One region of the Bradyrhizobium sp. HKCCYLRH1030 genome, then DNA from elsewhere that is predicted to be linked to it. Evidence: predicted binding sites of a transcription regulator. Region 1 holds the regulator's gene; the other holds the start of a gene.
The links. The regulator PhoB, encoded in region 1, activates phosphate uptake and scavenging genes when phosphate is short. The targets are predictions, from matches to a motif close to TGTCATNNANCTGTCAT.
Positions count from the first base shown of each region.

Region 2: ACQR1E_RS09230 (DUF2794 domain-containing protein) is a predicted target of PhoB. The motif match lies at 3,922-3,938, and genes of this name have one in related genera.

Region 1 covers NZ_JBNPUY010000005.1:255,293-262,466, reverse strand. The annotation lists gene ACQR1E_RS16995 (nickel-dependent hydrogenase large subunit) at 1-958, opposite strand, end outside; gene ACQR1E_RS16990 (HupU protein) at 955-1,971, opposite strand; gene ACQR1E_RS16985 (HoxN/HupN/NixA family nickel/cobalt transporter) at 1,987-3,108, opposite strand; gene ACQR1E_RS16980 (trypsin-like serine protease) at 3,284-4,600, opposite strand; gene phoB (phosphate regulon transcriptional regulator PhoB) at 4,748-5,455, opposite strand; gene phoU (phosphate signaling complex protein PhoU) at 5,472-6,188, opposite strand; gene pstB (phosphate ABC transporter ATP-binding protein PstB) at 6,219-7,040, opposite strand; gene pstA (phosphate ABC transporter permease PstA) at 7,037-7,174, opposite strand, start outside.
Region 2 covers NZ_JBNPUY010000002.1:832,090-839,263, forward strand. The annotation lists gene acnA (aconitate hydratase AcnA) at 1-2,558, shown strand, start outside; gene ACQR1E_RS09225 (DUF1223 domain-containing protein) at 2,747-3,529, shown strand; gene ACQR1E_RS09230 (DUF2794 domain-containing protein) at 3,950-4,315, shown strand; gene ACQR1E_RS09235 (GNAT family N-acetyltransferase) at 4,361-4,888, opposite strand; gene ACQR1E_RS09240 (Bax inhibitor-1/YccA family protein) at 5,044-5,835, opposite strand; gene ACQR1E_RS09245 (ABC transporter permease) at 6,100-7,174, opposite strand, start outside.

The sequences.
Region 1 (7,174 bases):
GCGCCTTGCACCAGCTATAGGCGTCGGCTTTGTCGGCATCGGGCACGGTGCGGCTCTCGGCCGGATCGAGCGACGTATCGTGCATCCAGGCGTGCGAGACGTCCTCGGTGATGCCGTCCGACGGCAAAGCGTGGACCTCGCCGCTGCTCGTGCGGACACCAGCGCGAAAACGAGCCCCATTGAAGTCGTGATACGCGCCGAAGCTCATCAAGAGACCGGGTCCGCTTCCGAGGTCGGCCAGCGCGAGCGCATCGGCCAGCCGAAGGAAATGCGCGAAGTCGCCGGCGCGGCCCTCCCGCCAACGGTCGAGCTCGTCCGATGTCGACAAGGCGAGCACATTCTCCAGCTTGTCGGCAAACACGACGCGTTCAAGGAAACCGCGAAACGACGCCGCGATCGCGTTGAGCCGCACGCGCTCGCCGAGCTCGATCGCGCGCGTCGTCCCGCCTGGCTGGAAGGCGAGACTGTGCGGCCATTTGCCGGCGATCAGGCCCATGATCTCGAGCAGTCGCGCGCGTGCAGGCAACGCATCGCGGGCCGCGCTGCCCTTCGTCGCCGCGAAGCGCTCGGCCGTAGCCGAATGCCAGGCATGCGAGGCGTAGGCGTCGCGGGCGAAGTCCGGCATGAAGAAGATGTAGAAATGCGTCAGATGGTCCGCTGCGTTCTCGGCCGCGTGCGCGATGTTGCTCGCGAGGATGCCGTTTGGTGCTGCCGCAATGCCCATGGCCTGGCGCAACGCCGCGGCGGCCGCGATCGATTGCGACACCGAGCAGATGCCGCAGATTCGCGGCGCGATCACCAGGGCGTCCAGCGGCGGCCGCCCCTCCAGGATCTGCTCGAAGCCGCGATAGAGCGGCGCCGTCACCTCCGCCCTGGTGACGCGACCGCTCTCGATATCGAGCCTGACCTCGAGATCGCCTTCGACACGATTGAACGGTCCGACCGTGATCCGCGTCATGGACGGCGCTTGTCGCCGGCACGGCCCGGCGGCACCACGACATGATCCGCCGTCGCATTGACTCGGACGCGACGCGGCGTGGCCGATTTCGACAGCGCTGCGAGCGCGACGAACCAGGCTTTCGGCATGTCGGTCGGAAGCCCCACGGGAATGCCGGCGAGCTTGGCCGTCTGCAGATAGTTCTGCGCGCTCTCGAAGCCCGGCGAGGTGCAGGCGATGCAGGCGTAGCCGCCCTTGGTGCAAGAGCCGCCGCCGTTCCACGAGCGCTGATTGCAGTCGCCGACCGCTTGCGTCGCGCGGCAGCCGAGATGCTCCATCAGGCAGCCGCGCTCCGACATCGTCTCCGCGCTCGCCTTGAACTCGTAGAACTCGTTGCGCGAGCAGCCGTGATGCGCCAGGTGATTGGCGATGAAGGTCGGACGGCCGACTGCGTCGAGGCCGTCTGCCGACAGATCGCCCGAGGTGAGCGCCAGCAGGCTTTCCATCATCCAACCCGGATGCGGCGCACAGCCTGCGACGTTGATCACCGGCAGCCCGCGTTTCGAGCGGAAGCCCGCGCCGAGCGCGCCGCCGATGTCGCTGCCCTCGAACTGCAATCCGACCGCATCGGTCGGGTTGATGCCGGCAGCAGGAATGCCGCCATAGGCGGCGCAACTGCCGACGGCAACGACGTAGTCGGCCAGCGGCGCCAGATCGAGCAGCCAGTGATAGATCGAGCGGTTGGTGCCGGCGAGCATGTTGAAGCGGCCGGTCAGACCAGGTCCGCGCGCCACCGAGCCTTCGAGCACCAGCAGATCGAGCCGCTCGCGGCCGTCGCGGATCGCCTCCAACAGCTCCACGACCTCGTCCCCTGTCTGCTCGCTGACGGAGGGATGCCACACCAGATCGATGCCGGATTGGCGCAATTCGTCGAACCAGCCGGACGCGCCGCTTTCCAGGATCGACATGGTGCAGCCGCCGCAGCTCGCACCCTGCAGCCATAGCATCCTGATCGTTCCCTCAGAGCCGACCATCATAAGGCCCCGCTCCTAGCCCGTCTTAAGCGTTCCGCTTCGTATCACCGGCGGGTTTAGCGCCCCCGCATGAACACTGGCAAGCGCTTCCCCGGGGATAGCCTCGGAACCGCGCTGGCTGCGACCGAGCAGCATGGCGACCGCCCAGATCAGTCCGAACAGGCCAATCGCGACGATCCCGAGATTGGCGACATCGTCGCCCAGCGCGGTGGCGACCCCCGTCCATCCCCCGGTCAGGCCAAGCCGCGGCGCCAACAGCGTGATCGCCTCGAAGCCGCCGATCACCAGCGCGATGGCAACGGATGCGCCGGTGATCACGAGGTTATAGCGCAGCTTGCGTGCGGGATCGGTCAGCGCCCAGCGATAGGCGCCCGCCATCAGCATGCTGTCGGCGGTGTCGACGGTGGCCATCGCAGCCGCGAACAGCGCCGGAAACACCAGGACATGGGCGAGGCTCGCGCCGCGCGCTGCCTCGGTTGCCGACAGGCTGAGAAGCCCGATCTCGCTCGCAGTGTCGAAGCCGAGACCGAACAGGAAACCGAGCGGATACATGTGCCAGGCGCGTCCCACCAGGCGGAGCACCGGGCGCAGCAGGCGGATGAGGATGCCCCGTCCGGAGCTTCCGGCGGTTTCCATCTCGGACTGCGGCTGTGCGGCGCGGCGCCAGAGGTTCACGAACAGAATGAGGTTCGCCAACGCGATCAGCAGCAGGAAGCCGGCCGACACCGACGTGCCGATGACGCCGCCGATCGCCCTGATCGCGCTCTCTTCATCCAGGAGGTCGGCGCCGGCGATGAGGCTCACGACGATGGTGGCGATGACGACGACGCTGGAATGGCCGAGCGCAAAATACAGGCCGGCGGCGCGCGGGGCGCTACCGTCCTGCACCAGCTTCCGTACGACGTTGTCGATCGCCGCGATGTGATCCGCATCGACCGCATGGCGCAGTCCGAGCAGCCAGGCCAGCATCGCGGTGCCGACGATGGCGGGCCGGTCGGCGTAGAGCGCGAACGCCCAGGCCCAGGCGAGCGCGTTGGCGGCGACCAGCCCGCCGACGAGCGCAACGTTGCGGCCGGGCTGCGATCGCCACCACAGCAGCCGAGGGGCACGAGGATGATCAATTTGAACAATCGTCATACTCGGACTATAGCAAGAGCCAGGCCAGTTCGGTAAAGCCCCCGCTGCAGGCAAAAGCTGCAGGAAAACGTGGGCGGCCCTTCCCGGATTGCCCTCTCGCTTGGCAACCCGCTATCCAGTCACGCACAGATCATGACCAGCGGCGGGACATCCTCTTCTCTCGTCCCTCCTTCGCTCACCGCATCGAGGCACTCTGTGCCGCGATCTCGCGCCGCACGACCGCCTCGAACTGGCTCGCGGGGGCGGCGAACATCAGCCGGGTCTCCTCATGGAACGCCGAGAAGATGCCGACCACGGCCGGCTGTCCGCCGACTTCGGCCATGATGGGGGAGCCCGAATAGCCGAAATTGGCGAGGCAATGCACCGTCAGCAGCATCCCGTCCTTGGTCATGCCGGCGCTGCAATTGCGCTGGCCGGTCGGCGAATAGCGCCGCTCCTGGCCATAGCCGATCTCGGAGATGGTTCCGGCCGTGGTCGCAGCCTGCAATTCCTCGCGCGTCAGCGCCCTGACCTCAACCGGCTTCGACGGCAGCGCGTCCTTCAGCACGATCAACGCCCAATCGGCGGGCGAGCGGTCGAGCGACCACCTGTCGTGCCGGGTCGGGACGAAATCAGGCGCCACGATCAGCTTGTCGGCGACAGACGATGCCGCCGGCGTGCCCCTGTTCATGCCGGCCAGGAAGCGGACGTTGCCGGGGCTGACCTGCGCCACGCCGTTGAACACGCAATGTGCCGCGGTGAGCACGACGCGCGGCGCGACCAGCGTGCCGGTGCACCAGCCGCCGGTCGAGTATTGCGCGACGGTGACGACGCCGATCGACGACGCCGGCCACGAGGTGGGATCGACGACCTCGCCGATGTGGCGGTCGAGCCCGAGCAGTTGCTCCGGACGCGGAGCGGCGATGCCGGCCTCCGCCGATTCCGGCTTCGGCCGCCAGGCCGCAATGGCACTCTGGGCCTGGACGCGCTGCGGCTCGGTCAACTTGACCCGCTGCACGTCGCGGCCGGCCGATCGCACGCCGCTACGGCCCGCCATCACCAGCCAGGCATAGCCCTGCACGACGTCCTGTTTCACACCGCGGCCGTCGAGCAGCATCAGGCCGAGCATGTATTGCGACTGGGCGAAGCCCTGCGCCGCGGCGCGGCTGAACCAGCGGCCGGCTTCGCCGTAATTGCTCGCAACACCTTCGCCATTGACGTAGGCGATGCCGAGATAGTGTTGCGCGACAGCGAGCCCCTGATCGGCGGCCTTGCGGTACCACGCCAGCGCCTCGGCGGGGTTGCGCGGTTGGCCCCAGCCGAAGGCGTGCATGAAGCCGACGTCGAACTGCGCCCGCGCATCGCCCTTGGCGGCCAGCGGCAGCAGCCGTCGCATCGCCGCCGCATGCTGCCCGTTGCCTGCCGCCGCGACCGCGTCTTCGAGCTCGGCGGCCGTGGCGCCCGCCGCGCCGCCGAGCAGCACGGCAAGAGATATGATGATGGTCTTGATCAAGGGCGTCCGCTGGGACCGAAACATCGTGACGGGCCACGAAGCAGACACGATCAAGACGGCGGCGGCGTGGCGGAAAGCGGACCGCGATCTCCTCAATCGGGCCGCCTCGCGTCTCACACCTGCTGCGTCCTCACGCCCGATCGCCCCTTACACCTGCTCGCTCTTGGCGAAGCGATCATCGAGCGCATAACCGGCGCCGCGCACGGTGCGGATCGGGTCCTGCTCGCGGCCGGGATTGAGCAGCTTGCGCAGGCGGCCGATATGGACGTCGACGGTGCGCTCGTCGATGTAGATGTCGCGGCCCCAGACACTGTCGAGCAGCTGCTCGCGGCTGAACACGCGGCCGGGATGCTCCAGGAAGAACTCGAGCAGGCGGTATTCGGTCGGGCCGAGATCGATCGGCCTACCAGAGCGCGCCACGCGGCGCTTCTCGCGGTCGAGCTCGATGTCGCCATAGGACAGCACGGTCGCCAGCCGCTCCGGACTCGCCCGCCGCAGCAGGCCTTTCACCCGCGCCAGAAGCTCCGGCACCGAGAACGGCTTGACGATGTAGTCGTCGGCGCCGGTCGCGAGGCCGCGCACGCGCTCGCTCTCCTCGCCGCGTGCGGTGAGCATGATGATCGGCAACTGCCGGGTCTCGGTCCGCGCCCGCAGGCGGCGGCACAGCTCGATGCCGGACAGGCCCGGCAGCATCCAGTCGAGCACGACGAGATCGGGAACACGCTCCTTCAGGCGCGTGTCGGCTTCGTCGCCGCGCGCCACGGTCTCGACCTCGTAGCCTTCGGCCTCGAGGTTGTAGCGCAGCAGCGTCGTCAGCGCCTCCTCGTCCTCCACCACCAGAATTCGGGCGCCCATGTCTGAACCGTCTCTCTCAGTTGCCGGGGATCGTCGATGCGAAGCTCGTCATGTCGCCCTTCGGGCGCTTGTCCATGATCTGCTGGCCTTCGATCATATAGAACACCGTCTCGGCGATGTTGGTCGCGTGATCGCCGATGCGCTCGATATTCTTGGCGCAGAACATCAGGTGGATGCAGAACGAGATGTTGCGCGGATCCTCCATCATGTAGGTCAGGAGCTCGCGGAACAGCGAGGTGCAGATGGCATCGACTTCCTCATCGCCCTTCCACACCGTCATCGCCGCCGGCAAATCGTGCGCGGCATAGGCGTCCAGCACCGTCTTGACCTGCGACTGCACGAGATCGGTCATGTGCTCGAGCCCGCGGATCAGCTTCAGCGGATGGAAGTCGCTCTCCAGCGCCGCGACGCGCTTGCCGATGTTCTTGGCGAGATCGCCGATACGCTCCAGATCGGTCGCCACGCGCATCGCGCCGACGATCTCACGCAGGTCGACCGCCATCGGCTGTCGCCGGGCGATGGTAAGAACGGCGCGCTCCTCGATGATGCGTTGCAGCTTGTCGACCTCGGCGTCGGTGGCGACCACCTTCTGGCCGAGCGCGATGTCGCGTCGCACCAGCGCATCGACGGAATCGACGATCAGCCGCTCGGCGAGGCCGCCCATCTCCGATACCAGACGGGTGAGGTCCTGCAGATCGCTGTCGAACGCCTTGGCGGTATGTTCACTGGCCATGATGATCTCCTGAAGACAATGTCGTCGGCGTCAGCCGAACCGGCCGGTGATGTAATCCTGGGTCCGCCGATCGCTCGGCGAGGTGAAGATCTTGCTGGTGTCGTCGAACTCGATCAGCTCGCCGAGATACATGAAGGCGGTCTTGTCGGAGACGCGCGCCGCCTGCTGCATGTTATGCGTCACGATGGCGATCGTATAGTTTTCGGCGAGTTCCTGGATCAGCTCCTCGACCTTGGCGGTCGAGATCGGATCGAGCGCCGAGCACGGCTCGTCGAACAGGATCACCTCCGGCCGGACCGCCACGGTACGCGCGATGCACAGCCGCTGCTGCTGGCCGCCGGACAGCGACAGGCCCGAGGCGTTGAGCTTGTCCTTGACCTCGTTCCACAACGCGCCGCCGCGCAGCGCCTTCTCGACCCGGTCGTCCATCTCCGACTTGGAGATCTTCTCATAGAGGCGGATGCCGAAGGCGATGTTCTCGTAGATCGTCATCGGGAACGGCGTCGGCTTCTGGAACACCATGCCGACCCGGGCACGCAGCAGGTTCAGATCGAGCTTGGGATCGAGGATGTTGGTGTTGTCGAGCATCAGCTGCCCGGTCGCCCGCTGCCCCGGATAGAGATCGTACATCCGGTTGAAGATGCGCAGCAGCGTGGACTTGCCGCAGCCGGACGGGCCGATGAACGCGGTGACGCGGTTGGTGCCCAGCGACAGGTTGATGTTCTTCAGCGCATGATGGTCGCCGTAGTAGAAGTTGAGGTTGCGCGCGGTCACCTTGGCCGGCGCATCCGGAAGCGCCTTGCCGTGAAGAGCGTGATTGGGCTGACTGACGGAGACGGACAGTTCGGTCATTTGGTGTTCCTCTCGGCGCCGAGAATGCGTGCACCGATGTTCAGGGCGAGCACGGCCAGAGTGATGAGAAGGGCTCCGCTCCAGGCCAGTTGTTTCCAGTAGGCATAAGGGCTCTGGACGAAATTGTTGATGGT
Region 2 (7,174 bases), on a different contig from region 1:
AGGACGGCCGCACCGTCACCAAGGACGACATCGTCGCGGTGTCCAAATGGCTGCGCAAGAAGTCGCTGGAGCATGAGATCGCCTTCCGCCCGGCGCGCGTGCTGATGCAGGATTTCACCGGCGTGCCGGCGGTGGTCGACCTCGCGGCGATGCGCAACGCGATGCAGAAGCTGGGCGGCGATGCCGAGAAGATCAACCCGCTGGTGCCGGTCGATCTCGTCATCGACCACTCGGTGATCGTGAACTACTTCGGTGACAACAAGGCGTTCGGCAAGAACGTCGCCGAGGAGTACAAGCAGAACCAGGAGCGTTACGAATTCCTGAAATGGGGCCAAAAGGCGTTCTCGAACTTCTCCGTCGTGCCGCCCGGCACCGGCATCTGCCACCAGGTCAACCTCGAATACCTGGCGCAGACGGTCTGGACCAAGAAGGAGAAGATGACGGTCGGCCGCACCAAGGGCACCTTCGAGGTCGCCTATCCGGATTCGCTGGTCGGCACTGACTCCCACACCACCATGGTCAATGGTCTCGCCGTGCTCGGCTGGGGCGTTGGCGGCATCGAGGCCGAGGCCTGCATGCTCGGCCAGCCGCTGTCGATGCTGCTGCCAGACGTCGTCGGCTTCAAGCTGACCGGCGCGCTGAAGGAAGGCGTGACCGCGACGGATCTCGTGCTGACCGTCACCCAGATGCTGCGCAAGCTCGGCGTGGTCGGCAAGTTCGTCGAGTTCTTCGGCCCCGGCCTCGACCATCTCTCGGTCGCCGACAAGTCGACCATTGCCAACATGGCTCCGGAATACGGCGCGACCTGCGGCTTCTTCCCGGTTGACGCCGCCACCATCGACTATCTCAAGACCTCGGGTCGCAAGGCGCCGCGCGTCGCGCTGGTCGAGGCCTATGCCAAGGCGCAGGGTCTGTTCCGCACTGCCAAGTCGCCGGACCCGGTGTTCACGCAGACGCTGACCCTCGATCTCGCCGACGTCGTGCCGTCGATGGCCGGTCCGAAGCGTCCCGAAGGCCGCATCGCGCTGCCGGCGGTGGCCGAAGGCTTCGCGACCGCGCTGGCTGGGGAGTACAAGAAGCCCGACGCTGCGCAGCGCTTCCCGGTCGAGGGCAAGGACTTCGACATCGGCCATGGCGACGTCGTCATCGCCGCCATCACCTCCTGCACCAACACCTCGAATCCGAGCGTGCTGATCGGCGCCGGCCTCTTGGCCCGCAACGCCGCCGCCAAGGGCCTCAAGGCCAAGCCGTGGGTGAAGACCTCCCTCGCTCCCGGCAGTCAGGTGGTTGCCGAATACCTTGCCAACTCGGGCCTGCAGAAGGACCTCGACAAGGTCGGCTTCAACCTCGTCGGATTCGGCTGCACCACCTGCATCGGCAATTCCGGCCCGCTGCCGGAGGAGATCTCGAAGTCGATCAACGACAACGGCGTGGTCGCGGCGGCCGTGCTGTCGGGTAACCGCAACTTCGAAGGCCGCGTCTCGCCGGACGTGCAGGCCAACTATCTGGCCTCGCCGCCGCTGGTCGTGGCCTATGCGCTGGCCGGCACCGTGACCAAGGATCTTTCGGTCGAGCCGATCGGCATCGGCAAGGACAAGAAGCCGGTCTACCTGAAGGACATCTGGCCGACGACCAAGGAGGTCAACGACTTCGTCAAGAAGTTCGTCAAGGCGTCGATCTTCAAGAAGCGCTACGCCGACGTGTTCAAGGGCGACACCAACTGGCGCAAGATCAAGACGGTCGAGAGCGAGACCTATCGCTGGAACATGTCGTCGACCTACGTGCAGAACCCGCCGTATTTCGAGGGCATGAAGAAGGAGCCCGAGCCGATCAAGGACATCGTCGAGGCCCGCGTGCTGGCGCTGTTCGGCGACAAGATCACGACCGACCACATCTCGCCGGCCGGTTCGATCAAGCTGACTTCGCCTGCCGGCAAGTTCCTTAGCGAACACCAGGTCCGCCCGGCGGACTTCAACCAGTATGGCACGCGCCGCGGCAATCACGAGATCATGATGCGCGGCACCTTCGCCAACATCCGCATCAAGAACTTCATGCTCAAGGGTGCCGACGGCAACATTCCCGAGGGCGGCCTGACCAAGCACTGGCCCGACGGCGAGCAGATGTCGATCTACGACGCCGCGATGAAGTATCAGGAAGAGGGCGTGCCGCTGGTGGTGTTCGCCGGCGCCGAATACGGCAACGGTTCGTCGCGCGACTGGGCCGCCAAAGGTACCCGGCTGCTGGGCGTCCGTGCCGTGATCTGCCAGAGCTTCGAGCGCATCCATCGCTCCAATCTGGTGGGTATGGGCGTGCTGCCGCTCACCTTCCAGGAAGGCACGTCCTGGTCCTCGCTCGGCCTCAAGGGCGACGAGAAGGTTACCATCAAGGGCCTGCAAGGCGACCTGAAGCCGCGCCAAACCCTGACCGCCGAGATCGTCTCGGCCGACGGTGCGGCGCAGCAGGTGCCGTTGCTCTGCCGGATCGATACGCTCGACGAGCTCGACTACTACCGCAACGGCGGCATCCTGCAGTACGTGCTGCGCAAGCTCGCCGCTTAACCAACGCGCGATGCGACAGTTTGGCTCACTCTGAAGTGAGTAGCGGGTGATGAAGGAGGCGGCCTATGACAAAGGCCGCCTCTTTTGCATTTTCGGTTTGTTAACTACGAGGACGGCATCGCGGATGCAGTGATGCACAGGGCGCAGCGGACGGTGGTCCAGACGGGACAGTGGCGATGAGTGGACAGATGTCGTGGTGGTCGCGCGCAGCGCTGAGTGTCTGTGCGGTCATCGCTTTCGTCCGGCCCGCTGCGTCCGATCCCCGTGCGGTGATCGAACTCTTCACCTCGCAAGGCTGTTCGTCCTGCCCGCCGGCTGACAAGATCCTCGGCGAGCTCGCCAGAGATCCTTCGGTGATCGCGCTGTCCCTGCCGATAGACTACTGGGACTATCTCGGCTGGAAGGACACGCTGGCCGACTCCCGCTTCACGGCCCGGCAGCGGGCCTATTCTCGTGCGCGCGGCGACCGCGAGGTCTATACGCCGCAGGCGGTGGTCAACGGCTCCGTGCATGTGATCGGCAGCGACCGCGAGGCGATCGAGGGCGCCATCGAGGAGACCGTCCAGGGTGGCAGCGTGATGTCGGTGCCGGTGAGGCTGTCGGTCGACGGCCAGGACCTTACTGTCTCCGTGGCCGCGGCCAACGACCAGATGCCGCGCAAGCACGGCGAGGTCTGGGTCTGCTCGATCTCGCGGGTGGTCCCGATCTCGGTCGGCCGCGGCGAGAACAGCGGCCGTGACCTGACCTATTACAACGTCGTTCGCGGGCTTCAGAAGCTGGGTGACTGGAACGGGTCGCCGGTCAGATGGAGCGTGCCGCTGGAGAAGATCGCCCGCGAGGGCGTCGATGGCACCGTCGTCTATGTGCAGGACGGCAGTCGCGACCGCCCTGGGCCGATGCTCGGGGCCGCCTTTTCCGAGTTGCCGTTGGGCGGACGGGCTTCAGCAACGGCGCGCGGTCCCGAGCGCTGATCTTCCGTCGTCCTGATCTTCGTTTTCGCTGACCTGCGTTGGGCGCGTCACGTCCGTGCGACGGCGTGTCCCGACAATCTTACGCGCAGCTCACGCCAGAAAAGCAAAAGGACCAACTTGCGTTGGCCCTTTGCCTTACTTGTGAATAGACCCGATCCTGACGACCCCGGGGGGCTGGGGGCTGAGGAATCCGGAACCGAAAGGACCGGGCCAACGCACACGAATCTTATGCCGAAGGTCGGGGGCGGTCGGTGGGCGGAAAGACGGCGCGATTATGATTCTGCTAACGATCCCGTGACGCTTGCGTGTTCGCGGAACCGACGGCCTCGCAGGCTCGGTCGAACTTCAACAACGAAAACGGCCCCTTGCGGCTTCTGCCGGATGGCGCGATCATGTCACACGGATGACAGGAGGACGCCAATGAACCTCACGCCGGAGGACGCCGACCCCAGCGAGAACCGCGCGGCGGCGCGCAGTGCGGCCGCAGCGCCGAGCCGGGTGACGTTCGACCGCCTGGAGCTGAACCGCATCCTGAACCTCTACGGCCGCATGGTCGCCGACGGCGAGTGGCGCGACTATTCGATCGACTTCCTGCGTGACCGGGCCGTCTTCTCCGTGTTTCGCCGGGCGTCCGAGGTGCCGATCTACCGCATCGAGAAGGATCCGCGTCTCGCACGCAAGCAGGGCATGTACAGCGTGATCTCGGCCACCGGGCTGATCCTGCGCCGCGGCCACGAGCTCGAGCGCGTGCTGCTGGTGATCGCGCCCAAACCAGCCCTGGTTTGATCCCACGCGCTCCGGCTTGATCATGACATTCCGACTGGCGCTGCCTTACGCCGGGACGTCGCTGCTCCCGGCCCCGAGCGGGCGCTGCATCATCACGGTATCGAGCCAGCGGCCGAATTTCAGGCCGACGCTCGGGTGGGTGCCGATCATCTGGAAGCCGCAGGCGGTATGCAGCCCGACCGAGCCGGAATTGGCGGAGTCGCCGATGACGGCGATCATCTGGCGAAAGCCTCCCTCCTCACAGGCGTCGATCAGCCGCCGCATCAGGCGCATCCCGATGCCGCGACGCTGGCTGGCCGGAGCGAGATAGACCGAGTTCTCCACCGTGAAGCGATAGGCAGGGCGGGGCCGGTAGGGCCCGGCATAGGCATAGCCCACCACCTCTCCGTCCAGCAGGGCAGCGAAATAGGGGAAGCCGCCGTCGCGGAGCGCCCGGAAGCGGCGCGTCATCTCCGCCAGATCCGGAGGGTCGAGCTCGAAGGTGGCCGTGCCCTCGCGGACGGCTTGGCCGTAGATGGCGGTGATGGCGGGAAGGTCGGCCTCCTGGGTGGGCCGGATTTCAATGTCGGACATGGGGGGAAGCATACCCAGGCGGACGCGGCGATCAATCCGGCCTCGCGGCATGGCTGCCGCTGCGGCTTTGCGCCGGTCACAATCGGGGTTTGTGCAAACGAAAAGCCCCGGCGGTGAGGCCGGGGCTTCGAAGGTCGCTCGTTCGAGCGCTTGGATCAGTCGCGCTGTCCGAGCAACTGCAGCAGCAGCGTGAACAGGTTGATGAAGTTCAAGTACAGCGACAGGGCGCCGGTGATTGCCGCGCGCTCCGCGATGTCGCCGCCCGCGGAAGCGTAGCCGTAGATGTACTCGTTCTTCAGACGCTGCGTGTCCCAGGCGGTCAGGCCGGCGAACACGAACACGCCGATCACCGAGACGATGAACTGCAGCATCGAGCTCGCCAGGAACAGGTTCACGAGGCTCGCCAGCACGATGCCGATCAGGCCCATGAACAGGAACGAGCCCATGCCCGTCATGTCACGCTTGGTCGTGTAGCCGTAGAGGCTCAGCGCGCCGAACGTCGCCGCGGTGATGAAGAACACCCGCACGATCGAGGTGTGGGTGTACACCAGGAAGATCGACGACAGCGAGATGCCCATCGAGGCCGAGAACACCCAGAACAGGATCTGTGCGGTCGACGGCGCCAAGCGGTTGATGCCGGCCGAGATCGCGAACACCATGACCAGGGGGGCCAGGATGAACAGCCACTTCAGCGGGCTCACGAACATCGCGTAGCCGAACTGCGTCAGATAGGCGTTACCGAACTTGAACACGCCGGCCGCGGGATCGCCGGTCACCGACGCCATGTAGACGCCCAGTGCCGCAAGGCCGGTGATGGCCAGGCCGATGCTCATGTAATTGTAGATGCGCAGCATGTAGGCGCGCAGACCGGCGTCGACGGTCGCGGCATCGGCGCGCCCGGCCACCCGGCCAAAGGGTGAAGCATAGTTGCGGTCTAGGTCCGACATGGTCGATTCCCGTTGGTTGCCCGGCAGCCCGGTCCTGACAGGACCTTCGGCCGGTTCTCGAAAAACCCTATCTCATACCCACTGCTGCAGATATTAAATTTGCGTCATCGGCAAATTCGCCATCTTTTGGCAGGTCTCTGAGCCCATTCCCTAGATGGGAAACTAGCATATCCGCCGCAAGCTTCCACGCGCGGCTGAATGTCGCTCCGCGCGCGTCCCAGCCGCAGAAATCGCGTTAACCGTGCGGCATGAGCGCGCAAGTCGCTACAGATTCCGAAGAACCGTCGCGGGCTTCTGGTTGAGCGCCAGCAGCGTGCCGGCCAGACCGAGGCCGACCGTCACGATCAGCGCGGCTACGACGACCAGCGCGGCGCTGCCGGCCTGCCAGGCGAAGCTCAACGTCATCAGCCGGGTCACGATCAGCCAGGCGGACACCGAGCCGGCGATGACGCCGAACGCGGCGGTGGCAAACCCGATCATCAGATATTCCAGCGCGTAGGCGCCGAGCAGCCGCAGCCTTGTCGCGCCCAGGGTCTTCAGGATGACGGCATCGTAGACCCGGTGGCGGTGGCCGGCTGCCAGCGCGCCGCCCAGCACCAGGATGGCCGAGATCAGCGTCACCGCACTGGCGCCGCGGATGGCGAGCGCGAGGTTGGAGACCACCGAGCCCACCGTCTCCATCACCTCGCGGACCCGCACGCTGGTCACCATCGGGAAGGCGTCGGCCACCTTGCGGATGACACGGGCATCCTCGGCGGTATCGGAGCGCGCCTCGGTGAGGGTGGCGACATGGGTGTGCGGCGCTCCCTTGAAGGCATTCGGGGAGAACACCAGCACGAAATTGATGCCGAGCCCCTGCCAGTCGATGGTGCGCATGTTCCCGATCCGCGCCGTGATGTCGCGTCCGAGCACGTTGACCACGATGTCGTCACCGAGCTTGAGGCCGAGACCGTCGGCGATCCGCTTCTCGATCGAAACCAGCGGCGGGCCGCTGTAGGTCTCGCCCCACCACTCGCCCTCGACGACCTTGGATCCTTTGGGAACTTCGGCGGTATAGGTCAGGCCCCGGTCGCTCTGCAGCACCCATTCGGTGTCCGTCGTCGCCTTGAGGTCCTCGGCGCGCACGCCGCGGGCGGAGACGATGCGCCCGCGCAGCATCGGCACGTCTTCGACAGTGGATTGAGGGGCGAGGTCCCTGAGGAAGTCGCGGAAGCGGTCGGCCTCGCCGGAGGGGACGTCGATGAAGAAAAAGGACGGCGCCTGTTCCGGCAGTTGAGCCAGGAACTGGCGTCGCAGATTGCCGTCGATCTGGGTAATCGTGACCAGCACGGCGAGTCCC